Diaphorobacter ruginosibacter: one gene and its partners. The protein of the gene in region 2 interacts with the protein of the main gene of each other region in a pairwise test. Links are inferred from orthologs where the notes say so. Each region holds a gene or a part of one and is shown on either strand. Other genes may lie near its edges. The genes, in order: acpP, ybgC and secA.

What was found.
Region 1: the proteins of ybgC (region 2) and acpP interact in binary tests that used the Escherichia coli proteins (3 or more experiments, as listed by UniProt). The link is inferred for Diaphorobacter ruginosibacter from one-to-one orthologs.
Region 3: the proteins of ybgC (region 2) and secA interact in binary tests that used the Escherichia coli proteins (3 or more experiments, as listed by UniProt). The link is inferred for Diaphorobacter ruginosibacter from one-to-one orthologs.

What each region holds. Positions count from the first base shown.
Region 1 is NZ_CP060714.1:3,843,354-3,847,170, reverse strand. What follows is about bases 687-3,532. They hold acpP (acyl carrier protein), read left to right. Parts: upstream 687-1,912; coding sequence 1,913-2,152; downstream 2,153-3,532. Other genes in these bases: fabF (beta-ketoacyl-ACP synthase II), read left to right, coding at 2,189-3,436; fabG (3-oxoacyl-ACP reductase FabG), read left to right, coding at 1,059-1,808; fabD (ACP S-malonyltransferase), read left to right, coding at 687-1,062. Outside these bases: H9K76_RS17510 (beta-ketoacyl-ACP synthase III), read left to right, coding at 1-19; more of fabD, read left to right, coding at 109-686; H9K76_RS17485 (hypothetical protein), read left to right, coding at 3,564-3,817. UniProt on the Escherichia coli protein: Carrier of the growing fatty acid chain in fatty acid biosynthesis.
Region 2 is NZ_CP060714.1:1,634,702-1,638,628, forward strand. Bases 444-3,399 are described here. They hold ybgC (tol-pal system-associated acyl-CoA thioesterase), read right to left. Parts: upstream 2,155-3,399; coding sequence 1,732-2,154; downstream 444-1,731. Other genes in these bases: tolA (cell envelope integrity protein TolA), read right to left, coding at 444-557; H9K76_RS07435 (ExbD/TolR family protein), read right to left, coding at 590-1,018; tolQ (protein TolQ), read right to left, coding at 1,037-1,738; H9K76_RS07450 (pyridoxal phosphate-dependent aminotransferase), read right to left, coding at 2,200-3,384. Outside these bases: more of tolA, read right to left, coding at 1-443; transcription antitermination factor NusB, read right to left, coding at 3,611-3,927.
Region 3 is NZ_CP060714.1:1,038,652-1,042,915, forward strand. What follows is about bases 673-3,965. They hold secA (preprotein translocase subunit SecA), read left to right. Parts: upstream 673-1,008; coding sequence 1,009-3,765; downstream 3,766-3,965. Other genes in these bases: H9K76_RS04700 (hypothetical protein), read right to left, coding at 673-675; argJ (bifunctional glutamate N-acetyltransferase/amino-acid acetyltransferase ArgJ), read left to right, coding at 3,900-3,965. Also shown: more of H9K76_RS04700, read right to left, coding at 364-672; more of argJ, read left to right, coding at 3,966-4,264. UniProt on the Escherichia coli protein: Required for protein export, interacts with the SecYEG preprotein conducting channel.

The DNA of each region.
Region 1 (3,817 bases), 2.2 Mb from region 2 along the record:
CGTGCTCCTGACGATGTAATTCCTTACTGAGCGGGTGGTTTCCCTGCCGTGGCTGTGTTGGCCGCGTGGGGGTCGCCCGTTCGTCTGCACTAGAAAACACAAATCCCTATGTCCAAAACATTTGCTTTTGTTTTTCCGGGCCAAGGCTCGCAATCTGTCGGCATGCTTGACGGCTGGGGCGACCATCCCGTGGTGGCGGAGACCCTGCGCGAGGCATCCGATGCGCTGGGTGAAGATGTCGCCAAGCTGATCCATGAGGGCCCCAAGGAGGCGCTGGCACTGACCACCAACACCCAGCCCGTGATGCTGGTTGCCGGCGTGGCGGCATGGCGCGTGTGGCGCTCCGAGGGGGGCGCACTGCCTGCGGCGGTGGCCGGGCACTCGCTTGGTGAGTATTCCGCCCTGGTGGCATCGGGTGTGCTGACGCTGGCCCAGGCGGCTCCGCTGGTGCGCCTGCGTGCGGCTGCGATGCAGGAAGCCGTTCCGGTGGGCGTGGGCGCGATGGCCGCCATCCTGGGGCTGGATTCGGCCAAGGTGGTGGCCGGCTGTGCAGAGGCGGCAGCCAGTTTCGGCGCGGGCTCCGGCGAAGTGGTTGAGGCCGTGAATTTCAATGATCCCGCGCAGACCGTGATCGCCGGCTCGAAGGCGGGCGTAGACAAGGCCTGCGAGGTGCTCAAGGCCGCGGGAGCCAAGCGCGCGCTGCCGCTGCCCGTGTCGGCGCCGTTCCATTCGAGCCTGATGAAGCCTGCCGCGGAAAAGCTGCGTGTCGCGCTTGCCGCGCTGGAGCTGGGTGCCGCGCAGATTCCCGTGCTCAACAACGTGGATGTGGCCGTCGAGACCGATGCTGATCGGATCCGTGATGCGCTCTACCGCCAGGCCTTCGGTCCGGTGCGCTGGGTGGAATGCGTGCAGGCGCTCAAGTCGCGCGGCGTGTCGCATGTCATCGAATGCGGTCCGGGCAAGGTGCTCGCCGGCCTGATCAAGCGCATCGACGCAGAACTGGTCGGTGCATCCATTTATGATCCGGCCACATTGGCAGAAACCAAAGAATTGCTGGCATGAGCGAAACCAACACCTCCTCCACTCCTCAGATCGCGCTGGTCACCGGCGCCACCCGCGGCATTGGTGCGGCCATTGCTGCCGAACTGGCTGCGCGCGGCTATCGCGTGATCGGCACCGCCACGTCGGATGATGGCGCGGCACGCATCCACGAAGCGCTTGCGGCCAGCGGCGGCAAGGGCGTGAAGCTGAATGTCACCGACGGCGCGGCGGTCGATGCGCTGATCGACGCCACCGTCAAGGAATTCGGTGGCCTGCATGTCCTGGTGAACAATGCGGGTATTACGCGCGACACCCTGGCCATGCGCATGAAGGATGACGATTGGGATGCCGTCATCGACACCAATCTGAAGGCCGTATTCCGAGTAAGCCGTGCGGCTATTCGCCCGATGATGAAGCAGCGCTTCGGCCGCATCATCAGCATCACCAGCGTGGTGGGCGCCTCGGGCAATCCGGGCCAGGCCAACTACGCTGCCGCGAAGGCCGGTGTGGCGGGTATGACGCGTGCCCTGGCCCGTGAACTGGGCAGCCGCGGCATCACCGTGAACTGCGTTGCTCCGGGCTTCATCGCAACGGACATGACGGCAAGTCTCCCCGACGAGCAGAAGGCGGCGCTGAAGTCGCAGATCGCCATGGGCGATCTGGGTCAGCCGAGCGACATCGCCCATGCGGTGGCCTATCTGGCCTCCAAGGGGGCAGGCTACGTGACGGGGCAGGAGCTGCACGTCAACGGCGGCATGTACATGTAGTACAAACAAGGTCAGTGCCGGTTGGTCCGTACGGCTGGCTGTTAGGGGCATTTGCCCGAAGCAGTTAAAATCGCGGATTCATTCACAACCCCCTGAGGGAAACCATGAGCGATATCGAAGCACGTGTCAAGAAAATCATTGCCGAACAACTCGGTGTGGAAGAGTCCCAAGTGACCAACGAAAAGGCCTTCGTGGCTGACCTGGGCGCTGACTCCCTGGACACGGTCGAACTGGTGATGGCTCTGGAAGATGAGTTCGGCATCGAGATTCCTGACGAAGACGCAGAGAAGATCACCACGGTGCAGAACGCCATCGACTACGCCAACACCCATCAAAAGGCCTGATCAGGCCTTTTGTAGATCAGCAGAAAGTTTGAACGCATGAGCCGTCGTCGCGTTGTCGTGACCGGTCTGGGCTGCATCACTCCCGTTGGAAACACGGTGAGCGAGGCCTGGGCCAATATCCTGGCCGGCCAATCCGGCATTGATCTCATCACCAAGTTCGACGCGTCGAACTTCTCCTGCAAGATTGCGGGTGAGGTCAAGGGGTTTGATGTGGAGAAGTACATGAGCGCCAAGGATGCGCGCTCCATGGACACGTTCATCCACTTCGGCATTGCGGCTGCGGAGCAAGCCGTCATCGATGCAGGGCTGCCGATTGGCGAAGCCCTGTCGGAAGACCTGGCCACACGCATCGGTTGCGTGATCGGCTCGGGCATCGGTGGACTTCCGCTGATCGAGAATACCCACGCAGAACTGGCGGCCCGCGGCCCGCGCCGCATCACGCCGTTCTTCGTTCCTGCCTCCATCATCAACATGGTGGCGGGCCATGTGTCCATGCGATTCGGCTTCAAGGGCCCGAATCTGTCGGTGGTGACTGCCTGCACAACGGGGCTGCACTGCATCGGCGAAGCAGGGCGCATGATTGAATATGGCGATGCCGATGTGGTGGTCGCTGGTGGTACGGAGTCCACGGTGTCTCCGCTGGGCGTGGGTGGCTTTGCCGCCATGCGCGCACTGTCCACCCGCAATGACGACCCCAAGACGGCGTCGCGCCCCTGGGACAAAGACCGTGATGGCTTTGTCCTGGGTGAAGGTGCCGGCGTGATGGTGCTCGAAGAGTACGAACACGCCAAGGCGCGCGGTGCCAAGATCTACGCCGAGCTGGCGGGATATGGCATGAGCGCCGATGCCGGTCACATGACCGCTCCCAACATGGACGGCCCGCGCCGCGCGATGCTCAACGCGTTGCGCAATGCGGGCGTGAATGCGGATCAGGTGGACTACCTGAACGCGCACGGCACGTCCACGCCGCTGGGCGACCTGAACGAAACCAATGCCATCAAGGCGGCCATGGGCGACCATGCCAGGAAGATGGTGGTGAGCTCCACCAAATCCATGACCGGTCACCTGCTGGGTGGCGCGGGAGGCATCGAGAGCGTGTTCACGGTGCTTGCGTTGCGCGATCAGAAGATTCCTCCGACGATCAACATCTTCGAGCAGGATCCCGAGTGCGATCTGGACTATTGCGCCAATGTCGCGCGAGACGCGAAGCTCGAAGTCGCCGTGAAGAACAACTTCGGCTTCGGCGGCACCAACGGCACCCTGGTCTTCAAGCGCGCCGCCTGATGCGACGCAGGGGGACTGGTCGCATGTCGTTGCCGTTCGTTCCCCCTTCGATTGCCCCCTCCTGTGAAGGAGAGGCTTTCGGGCCGCGTCATGTCCTTGTTCGTGCGCCTGGGAGCACGGCTGCGGCATGACCGCCGCTGACCGCATCTTCCGGCACCACCTGCACGCTCCTGCGGTGCGGTATCCCGCACGGCGCTCGCGCATGGCACTCTGGTGGATTACCGCATTGTCCGCATGTGCGTTGCTGCTGCTGGGTATGTGGCTGGCGACGGGGATGCCGGCACCTCGTCCGGTTGGGCCGGCCAGCCTGGCGTTGGCGCTCTGGGTGGTGGTGACTTGCGGTGCGCTGCACTGGTGGTGGCGCAATCCCGTGGCTGTTCT
Region 2 (3,927 bases):
TCCTTCTCGAGCTGTTCCTTGCGCTCCTTCTCGCGCTCGGCTTTCTCCGCCTTTTCCTTTTCGGCCTTGTCCTTCTTCTGCTGCTCCAGCTTTTCCTTGCGCTCTTCCTCGGCCTTTTCCTTGCGTTCCTTCTCCTTGCGCTCTTTCTCTTCCTGCTGTTTCTGCAGGGCCTTCTCGGCTTCCTTGCGCTTTTTTTCTTTTTCCAGAGCGATATCGGCGGCGCGCGTGTCCTGCACCGTCGGCTTCGGTGCGGGGGCGGGCGGCGGCGGTGGGGGCGGAGGGGCCTTCACGGGCTCGGGCGGCGGGGCGGGCGTCGGCCTGGGTTCAGGCGTGGGGGGTGGAGGGGGCGGTGCTGCCGCGCGAGGGGCCGCCTGCTGCGGCAGGGCAGACCAGAGTTCAGCCTCGACAGCGGGGGCGTCGGAACTCTTCTTCCAGTTCAGTCCCCAGAACAGCGCACCGACCAAAGCGGCGTGCGCGAGTACGGCGAGCGAAATCGCACGCCGACGTCCGGGTGGACGGGGCGGGGCAAACTGGTCGCGATCGTTGGTTGCTTGCATTCAGCTCTTGGAGGATTCCGGCCTTCTTGAGGTCAGCCGCCTGTGGATTTCACGATGAGGCCGACACGCTGCACACCGGCACGGTTGAGCGCATCCATGGCCTTGACGACCGACTCATAGGGGACGGTCTTGTCGGCGGCGATCATCACGGGCGTGTCTTCAGGCTGATCCTTCTGCCAGTTGCGGGCGGCAGTGCCGAGCGTCTGGAGCGAGACAGTGCGTTCGTTGCCATCAGTTTTGAGCTGGATGGATCCGTCTTTTTCGATGATCACCTGACCAAACGTCTTGGGGGTCTTGTCGCCCTTCCCGACGGATGGAACATTGACGGCGCTTGGCGTCATCATCGGCGCGGTCACCATGAAGATGATGAGCAGCACCAGCATCACGTCGATGAACGGAACCATGTTGATCTCGTTCATTGAGCGGCGCCGGGATCCGCTGCGGGAGGCCATTGCGGGCATGTGCGGACTCCTCGGGTTTCAGTGGTTCGAGGCGGAGCCGGTCTGGCCGCCCAGGTTGCGCTGGAGAATGTTGGAGAACTCCTCGATGAAGGTCTCCTGGTGGGTGGCGATGCGGTCGATGTCGCGTGCGAATCGGTTGTAGGCGATCACCGCCGGAATGGCCGCGAACAGGCCGATGGCGGTCGCCACCAGTGCCTCGGCAATGCCGGGCGCCACGGTGGCGAGCGTGATCTGCTCCATGCCGGCGAAGCCCGTGAATGCGTGCATGATGCCCCACACGGTGCCGAACAGGCCGACGTACGGGCTCACCGAGGCCACCGAGCCCAGGAACGAAAGACTCGACTCGACCACGTCCATCTCGCGCTGGAAGCTCGCGCGCATGGCGCGGCGGGCGCCGTCGAGCAGCGTGCCCGGATCGCTGATGCGGCGCTCGCGCAGCTTCTGGTATTCGCGCATGCCGCTGGCGAAGATGCGTTCCATCGGGCCGGCCTGCTTGGCGTTCTGGGCGGCGCTGGCGTAGAGATCATTGAGCGAGTTGCCGGACCAGAAATCGCGCTCGAATTCATCGTTGAGCGACTTCACGCGCTTGAGCGCGGTGATCTTGCGGAAGATGGCGGCCCAGCTGGCGACGGATACGCCGAGCAGCAGCAGCATGACGAGTTGAACCACCCAGCTGGCATTGAGCACCAGGCTCGCGATGGACATGTCTTGATTCATGATGAGAGTTGTTCCAAAAGATTGCCAGGAATTCGCGAAGGACGCATGGTGGCTGCATCCACCCAGCCGATGCGGATGGTGGCTTCACACAGCAGGGAGGGAGGGGTTGCCTGATTCATCTGCGCTGGCTTGAGAAGCGCCTTCTGTCCTATTGTTAACGATGCTCTGCCCATTTCGCTGACAGCGGCAGTAACAATCAGTTCATCATCGAGCCGGGCCGGGCGGTGGTACCGCAGGTCGGCACCGGTTACGACAAACATTCCGCCCGTTTGTTCCCGCATGGTGTGCTGCTGGAATCCCTTGGAGCGCAACCACTCGGTGCGGGCGCGTTCGAAGAACTTCAAGTAGTTGGCGTAGAACACGATGCCGCCTGCATCAGTGTCCTCCCAATAAATCCTGACGGGCCATTCGAATGCCATGTGTTGACCTTGTTTATGAATTCGGTGGACCGGGCCTCGCCCGACTCAGCCGATCAGTTGCTGCAGTCGCCGGATCGACTCCTGCAGTTGCGTCATCGAATTGGCGGTCGAGAAACGGACGAAGCGGCCGGTGTCGGCCGTGCCGAAGTCCCGCCCCGGCGTGATGGCCAGGTGCGCACGCTTCATCAGCTCGAACGCGAAGTCCCAGCTGCCGCTCACGCCCAGTTTCTGTGCAGCCTGCGTGCAGTCGGCCCATGCGTAGAACGCACCATCGGGCATCACGGGCACCGACAGGCCCAGCGCGTCGAGGGCCGGGATGAAGTAGTCGCGGCGCGCCTTGAACTGCGCGCGGCGGCGCTCGTATTCGGCGATGCTGTCCTCCTCGAAGCAGGCGAGTGCCGCATGCTGGGAGATCGTGCTCGCACAGATGAACAGGTTCTGTGCCAGGCGCTCGACGACGGGCACCATGGCCTCGGGAACGACCATCCATCCCAGGCGCCAGCCCGTCATGTTGAAGTATTTGCTGAAGCTGTTGATGCTGATGATGTCGTCATCGATCGCCAGCGCCGACTGGCCGAAGGTCTCGTCGTAGGACAGGCCGAGGTAGATCTCGTCGATGATGGTGATGCCGCCGCGCTGCTTGACCACCTTGTGGATCTTGCGCAGCTCATCGGGTGCAATCGACGTGCCGGTGGGGTTGGAGGGCGACGCGAGCAGCACGCCGCGTGTCTTGGCACCCCAGGCCGCCTCGACCTTGTCGGCGCTCAGCTGATAGCGCTCTTCAGCGGTGGTGGGAATCAGCACGGCCGTACCCTCGGCCGCGCTCACGAAGTGGCGGTTGCAGGGATAGCTCGGGTCGGGCATCAGGATCTCGTCGCCATGCTCGATGAGCGCGAGGCAGGCGAGCTGCAGTGCGGCGGAGGCACCGGCGGTGACGACGATGCGATTCGGCGCAACGTTCACGCCGAATCGGTCCAGGTACCACTGGCTGATCTTCTCGCGCAGCGCTTCGAGGCCCAGTGCGTTGGTGTACTGCGTGATGCCGGATCGCACGGCGCGGTCCGCGGCTTCCTGCACCAGTGGCGGTGCGGTGAAATCGGGCTCGCCGATGTTCAGGAAGATCATCGGATGGTCCGTGCCGGCGACTTCGCGGCCGAGGGCCTGCGCGGCCTTGGCCACTTCCATCACGTAAAAGGGTTCGATGCGTTCGGCGCGAGAAGAGAATTTCATTGAAGTAGCTGGTGGCTTCCTGGTATGAAGCCTTCTCGGCTTCAATGGGCTGTGGTTCGTTTCAAGGTGCCGGAGCGGCAAGCCGGACGTCACCCTCTCAGGACTGCGGGAGAGGGCGGGGGAGACGGGAGTTCTGCAGTCGGCACCGGCACTGTCGCGGGCCCGGTGCATTCTCCGTCACCCCTGTCCTGTCCCGAAGGGGAGAGGAATCGAGCGACCGGGGCGGTCAATCCTGCGCGGGCGCCGGCTCGGAATCGAGATCGGACTCCGGTCCCCTCTTCTTGTCCGCTGCCACTTCCAGCGCGCGCAGCTGCGGCGCGAGGCCGTTGAGCACGCCGTTCACATACTTGTGGCCGTCGGTGCCGCCGAACTCCTTGGCGAGCTCGATGCACTCGTTGAGCACGACGCGCCAGGGCACGTCCATGCAATGCAGGAATTCATAGACGCCGATCCACATCACCGCATGTTCGATCGGCGAGATGTCCGTGAGCTTGCGGTCGAGCTTGGGCTCGATCAGCGCATCCAGGTCCTGCGCCGTGCTGA
Region 3 (4,264 bases), 600 kb from region 2 along the record:
CACGTCGCTGCGCTCGTGCCTGGACATCTCGCGACTTCGCGAGATGTATCGTGCCCCAATTCAACACTGCTGTTCAAAGTGGGCGCAGTCAGCTCGCCCGAAGTCGGGCGAGCCCGGCACGAGCGAAGCAATGTGCCGTATACACCTCTTGCAAGCTGACTCGCGGTGTTTGTTCGAACGGAGCGCCGCAGGCGCGCAGTGAGTTTCACCGCGTGCCCCCGCATTCCAAGCGCATTTTTGGTGACTTTTTGGGCAAGACCAAAAAGTTACTGCCCCGCCGGGGGCACTCCCGGCCTCTACCCTGAAACACAGGAAGCAGAAGGCTGCAAGAAAGCAAGAAAGCAAGCAACCACCCCACACAAGTCACCCCGCACTACGAGCCTGAATCTTGATACGGATGAACTGAACATCCCACCCTTTGGACCGCAAGTGCGCCTCGAACGATGGCAGCAACTGTCGGAGCTTGGAGGCCGCCGCATTGCCCTTGACCAGCAGGCACCAGGTGCTCCCTTCAATGGGCCCGGCCTGGATGGATGCCCGCATCCCGGGGGGAATCAGGGGCTCGATGGCCTTGAGGCGGGCGCTCGAGTCGCTGGTCAGCCGGGACAGCTGTGCCAGCGTAGGGGATGCCTGTGCGGCTTGCAGCAGAGGGATGGCTTGATGGCGTCGTAGCATGTGGGATGTGTGCCGCTGAAATGCAGGCGGGGCGGGCGTTGCCTTCAATTATCGGCGTGCGCAAACAGCGCCGCCAGTATCGCGCAGAGCGAATGGTGTCGGCCAGCGGGCCGAAATCCGACAAACCCGCGCATCCACCCAGCTCTCCGAACAAATCTGAAGGGCCATGCACAGTGCGCGAGTAGAATCCGACCACGAGCCCCCGCCTTCGGATGCGGTGCAGCAGTTCAACCGCCTGTTGCAATTTCCGGGAGCGGCCCCATCTGATACCAATTCGTCTTAGGGATTACGGTCGCTCCGGCGCGCCTCTGCGCGTTGGGCGGTCCTGTTTGCATGGCCACCAACTTTCTCACCAAATTATTTGGCAGCCGTAATGATCGGTTGCTTAAAACATATCGCAAAACCGTTGTTCGCATCAATGCCCTCGAGCCCGAGTTCGAGAAGCTGACCGACGACCAGCTGCGTGGCAAGACACAGGAGTTCAAGGACCGCGTCGCCAAGGGCGAATCGCTGGACAGCCTGCTTCCCGAAGCATTCGCCGTGGTTCGCGAGGGTTCCAAGCGCATCATGAAGATGCGCCACTTCGATGTGCAGATGCTGGGCGGCATGGCTCTTCACTACGGCAAGATCGCTGAAATGCGTACCGGCGAAGGCAAGACGCTGACCGCCACGCTGCCCGTGTATCTGAACGCGTTGTCCGGCAAGGGCGTGCACGTGGTGACGGTGAACGATTACCTCGCCAACCGTGATGCGACCTGGATGGGCCGTCTCTACAACTTCCTGGGCCTGTCGGTCGGCATCAACCTGCCGCAGATGCCGCGCGAGGAAAAGCAGACGGCCTACGGCGCAGACATCACCTACGGTACGAACAACGAATACGGTTTTGACTACCTGCGCGACAACATGGTCTACGAAGGCCAGGAACGCGTGCAGCGCGGGCTGAACTTCGCCATCGTCGACGAAGTGGACTCGATCCTGATCGACGAGGCGCGCACGCCGCTGATCATCAGCGGCCAGGCCGAGGACCATACCGCCATGTATGTGGCGATGAACAAGGTGATTCCGGCGCTCACGCGCCAGGAAGGCGAAGCCGATCCGCGCACGGGCGAAGGCGTCACCAAGCCGGGCGATTTCACGCTCGACGAGAAGTCGCATCAGGTGTTCCTGACCGAGCAGGGCCATGAGCATGCGGAGCAGCTGCTCACGCAGGCGGGCCTGATTGCAGAAGGCGCATCGGTCTACGATCCTTCCAACATTGCGCTCATGCACCACCTGTATGCAGCGCTGCGCGCCAACCATCTCTACCACCGCGACCAGCACTACGTCGTGCAGAACGGCGAGATCGTGATCGTCGACGAGTTCACGGGTCGCCTGATGGCGGGACGCCGCTGGAGCGATGGCCTGCACCAGGCCGTGGAAGCCAAGGAAGGCGTGGAGATCCAGGCCGAGAACCAGACCCTGGCCTCGATCACCTTCCAGAACTATTTCCGCCTGTACGCAAAGCTGTCCGGCATGACCGGCACGGCCGACACGGAAGCCTACGAATTCCAGGAAATCTACGGCCTCGAGACCGTGGTGATTCCTCCGAATCGTCCGAGCAAGCGCGACGACCAGCTCGACCGCGTCTACAAGACCACGCGCGAGAAGTACGAAGCGGCGATCAAGGACATCCGCGAATGCCATGAGCGTGGCCAGCCGGTACTCGTGGGCACGACCTCGATCGAGAACTCCGAAATCATCGACGAGCTGCTCAACCGCGAGAACCTGCCCCATCAGGTGCTGAATGCCAAGCAGCATGCACGCGAGGCGGACATCGTTGCGCAGGCAGGCCGTCCGGGCATGATCACCATTGCCACGAACATGGCCGGCCGCGGTACCGACATCGTGCTGGGCGGCAACATCGAGAAGGCCATTGCGGCCATCGAGGCCGACGAGTCTCTCGATGAGTCCGCACGCGCGGCGCGCATCCAGCAGGCACGCGACGATTGGAAGGTCGATCACGAGAAGGTGGCGGCGCTGGGCGGTTTGCGCATCATCGCCACCGAGCGCCATGAGTCGCGCCGTATCGACAACCAGCTGCGTGGCCGCTCCGGCCGCCAGGGCGATCCGGGCTCCTCGCGCTTCTATCTGAGCCTGGATGACCAGCTCATGCGCATCTTCGCGGGTGACCGCGTCAAGGCCATCATGGATCGCCTGAAGATGCCCGATGGCGAGGCCATCGAGGCCGGTATCGTCACGCGCAGCATCGAATCCGCGCAGCGTAAGGTGGAGGCGCGCAACTTCGACATCCGCAAGCAGTTGCTTGAGTATGACGACGTCGCCAACGACCAGCGCAAGGTGATCTACCAGCAACGCAACGAGATTCTCGATGCGAAGGACCTGGGCGTCCTGATCGCCGCCATGCGCGACGACTGCATGGCCGACGTGGTGCGCCAGTACGTGCCCCAGGAGTCGGTGGAAGAGCAGTGGGACCTGCCCGGGCTCGAAAAGGCGCTGGCTGCCGATTGGCAGATCCAGTTGCCGCTGCAGCAGGACGTGCAGGGCTCCGAGTCCATCACCGATGAGGAAATCCTCGAAAAGGTGCAGGCCGCGGCGCGCGAGCAGTTCGAGGCCAAGGTGGCGATGGTCGGCAGCGAGAACTTCAACCAGTTCGAGCGCATGGTGCTGCTGCAGAGCTTCGACTCCAACTGGCGTGATCATCTCTCGGCGCTGGACTATCTGCGCCAGGGCATCCACCTGCGCGGCTATGCGCAAAAGCAGCCCAAGCAGGAATACAAGCGCGAAGCGTTCGAGTTGTTCCGCCAGCTGATCGACCAGGTCAAGAACGCGGTCACACGTACGCTCATGACGGTGCAGATCCAGTCCAACGAGCAACTGGACCAGGCATCGCAGGCCCTGGAAGACCAGGGCGACCGCCTGGGCGGCGCCACCTACCATGGCAGCTCCGACCTGACCGAGGGCTCCGATCCGGATGCACCCGAGAACCAGCCGCTGCCCTCCGAATACGAGGGCCTGCGCATCAGCCGCAACGACCCTTGCCCGTGCGGAAGCGGCAAGAAGTACAAGCAGTGCCACGGCAAACTCGCCTGATCTGCTGCACTAAAAATAACACGGGCTTCATGCCCGTGTTTTTGCTTGTACGATCAGGAATTCCCCGGGTGTAACTCCGGGGGCGATCGAAATTCTCAGTACCTTTCCCTCTTCGCTTTCAAGGACAGCGCCAAATGCCAGTGAACCTTTCAGCTCCTGATGCTTCCTCTCTCCATCCCGTTCCCGGTGTGCGCATTGGTGTGACGGAAGCCGGCGTGCGCAAGGCCAACCGCAAGGACGTCACGGTTTTCCTGCTGGACGAGGGTGCGGCCGTCGCGGGCGTGTTCACCAAGAACCGTTTCTGCGCGGCACCCGTGCAGATCTGCCGTGAACATCTGGCCCAGGGAGGCGCCATCCGCGCGATGGTGATCAACACCGGCAATGCCAATGCCGGTACGGGTGCCGACGGCCTGGCCCGTGCCCACGCCACCTGCGCGGCCATGAGCGAACTGCTGGGCGTGCGCAGCGAGCAGATCCTTCCGTTCTCGACAGGCGTGAT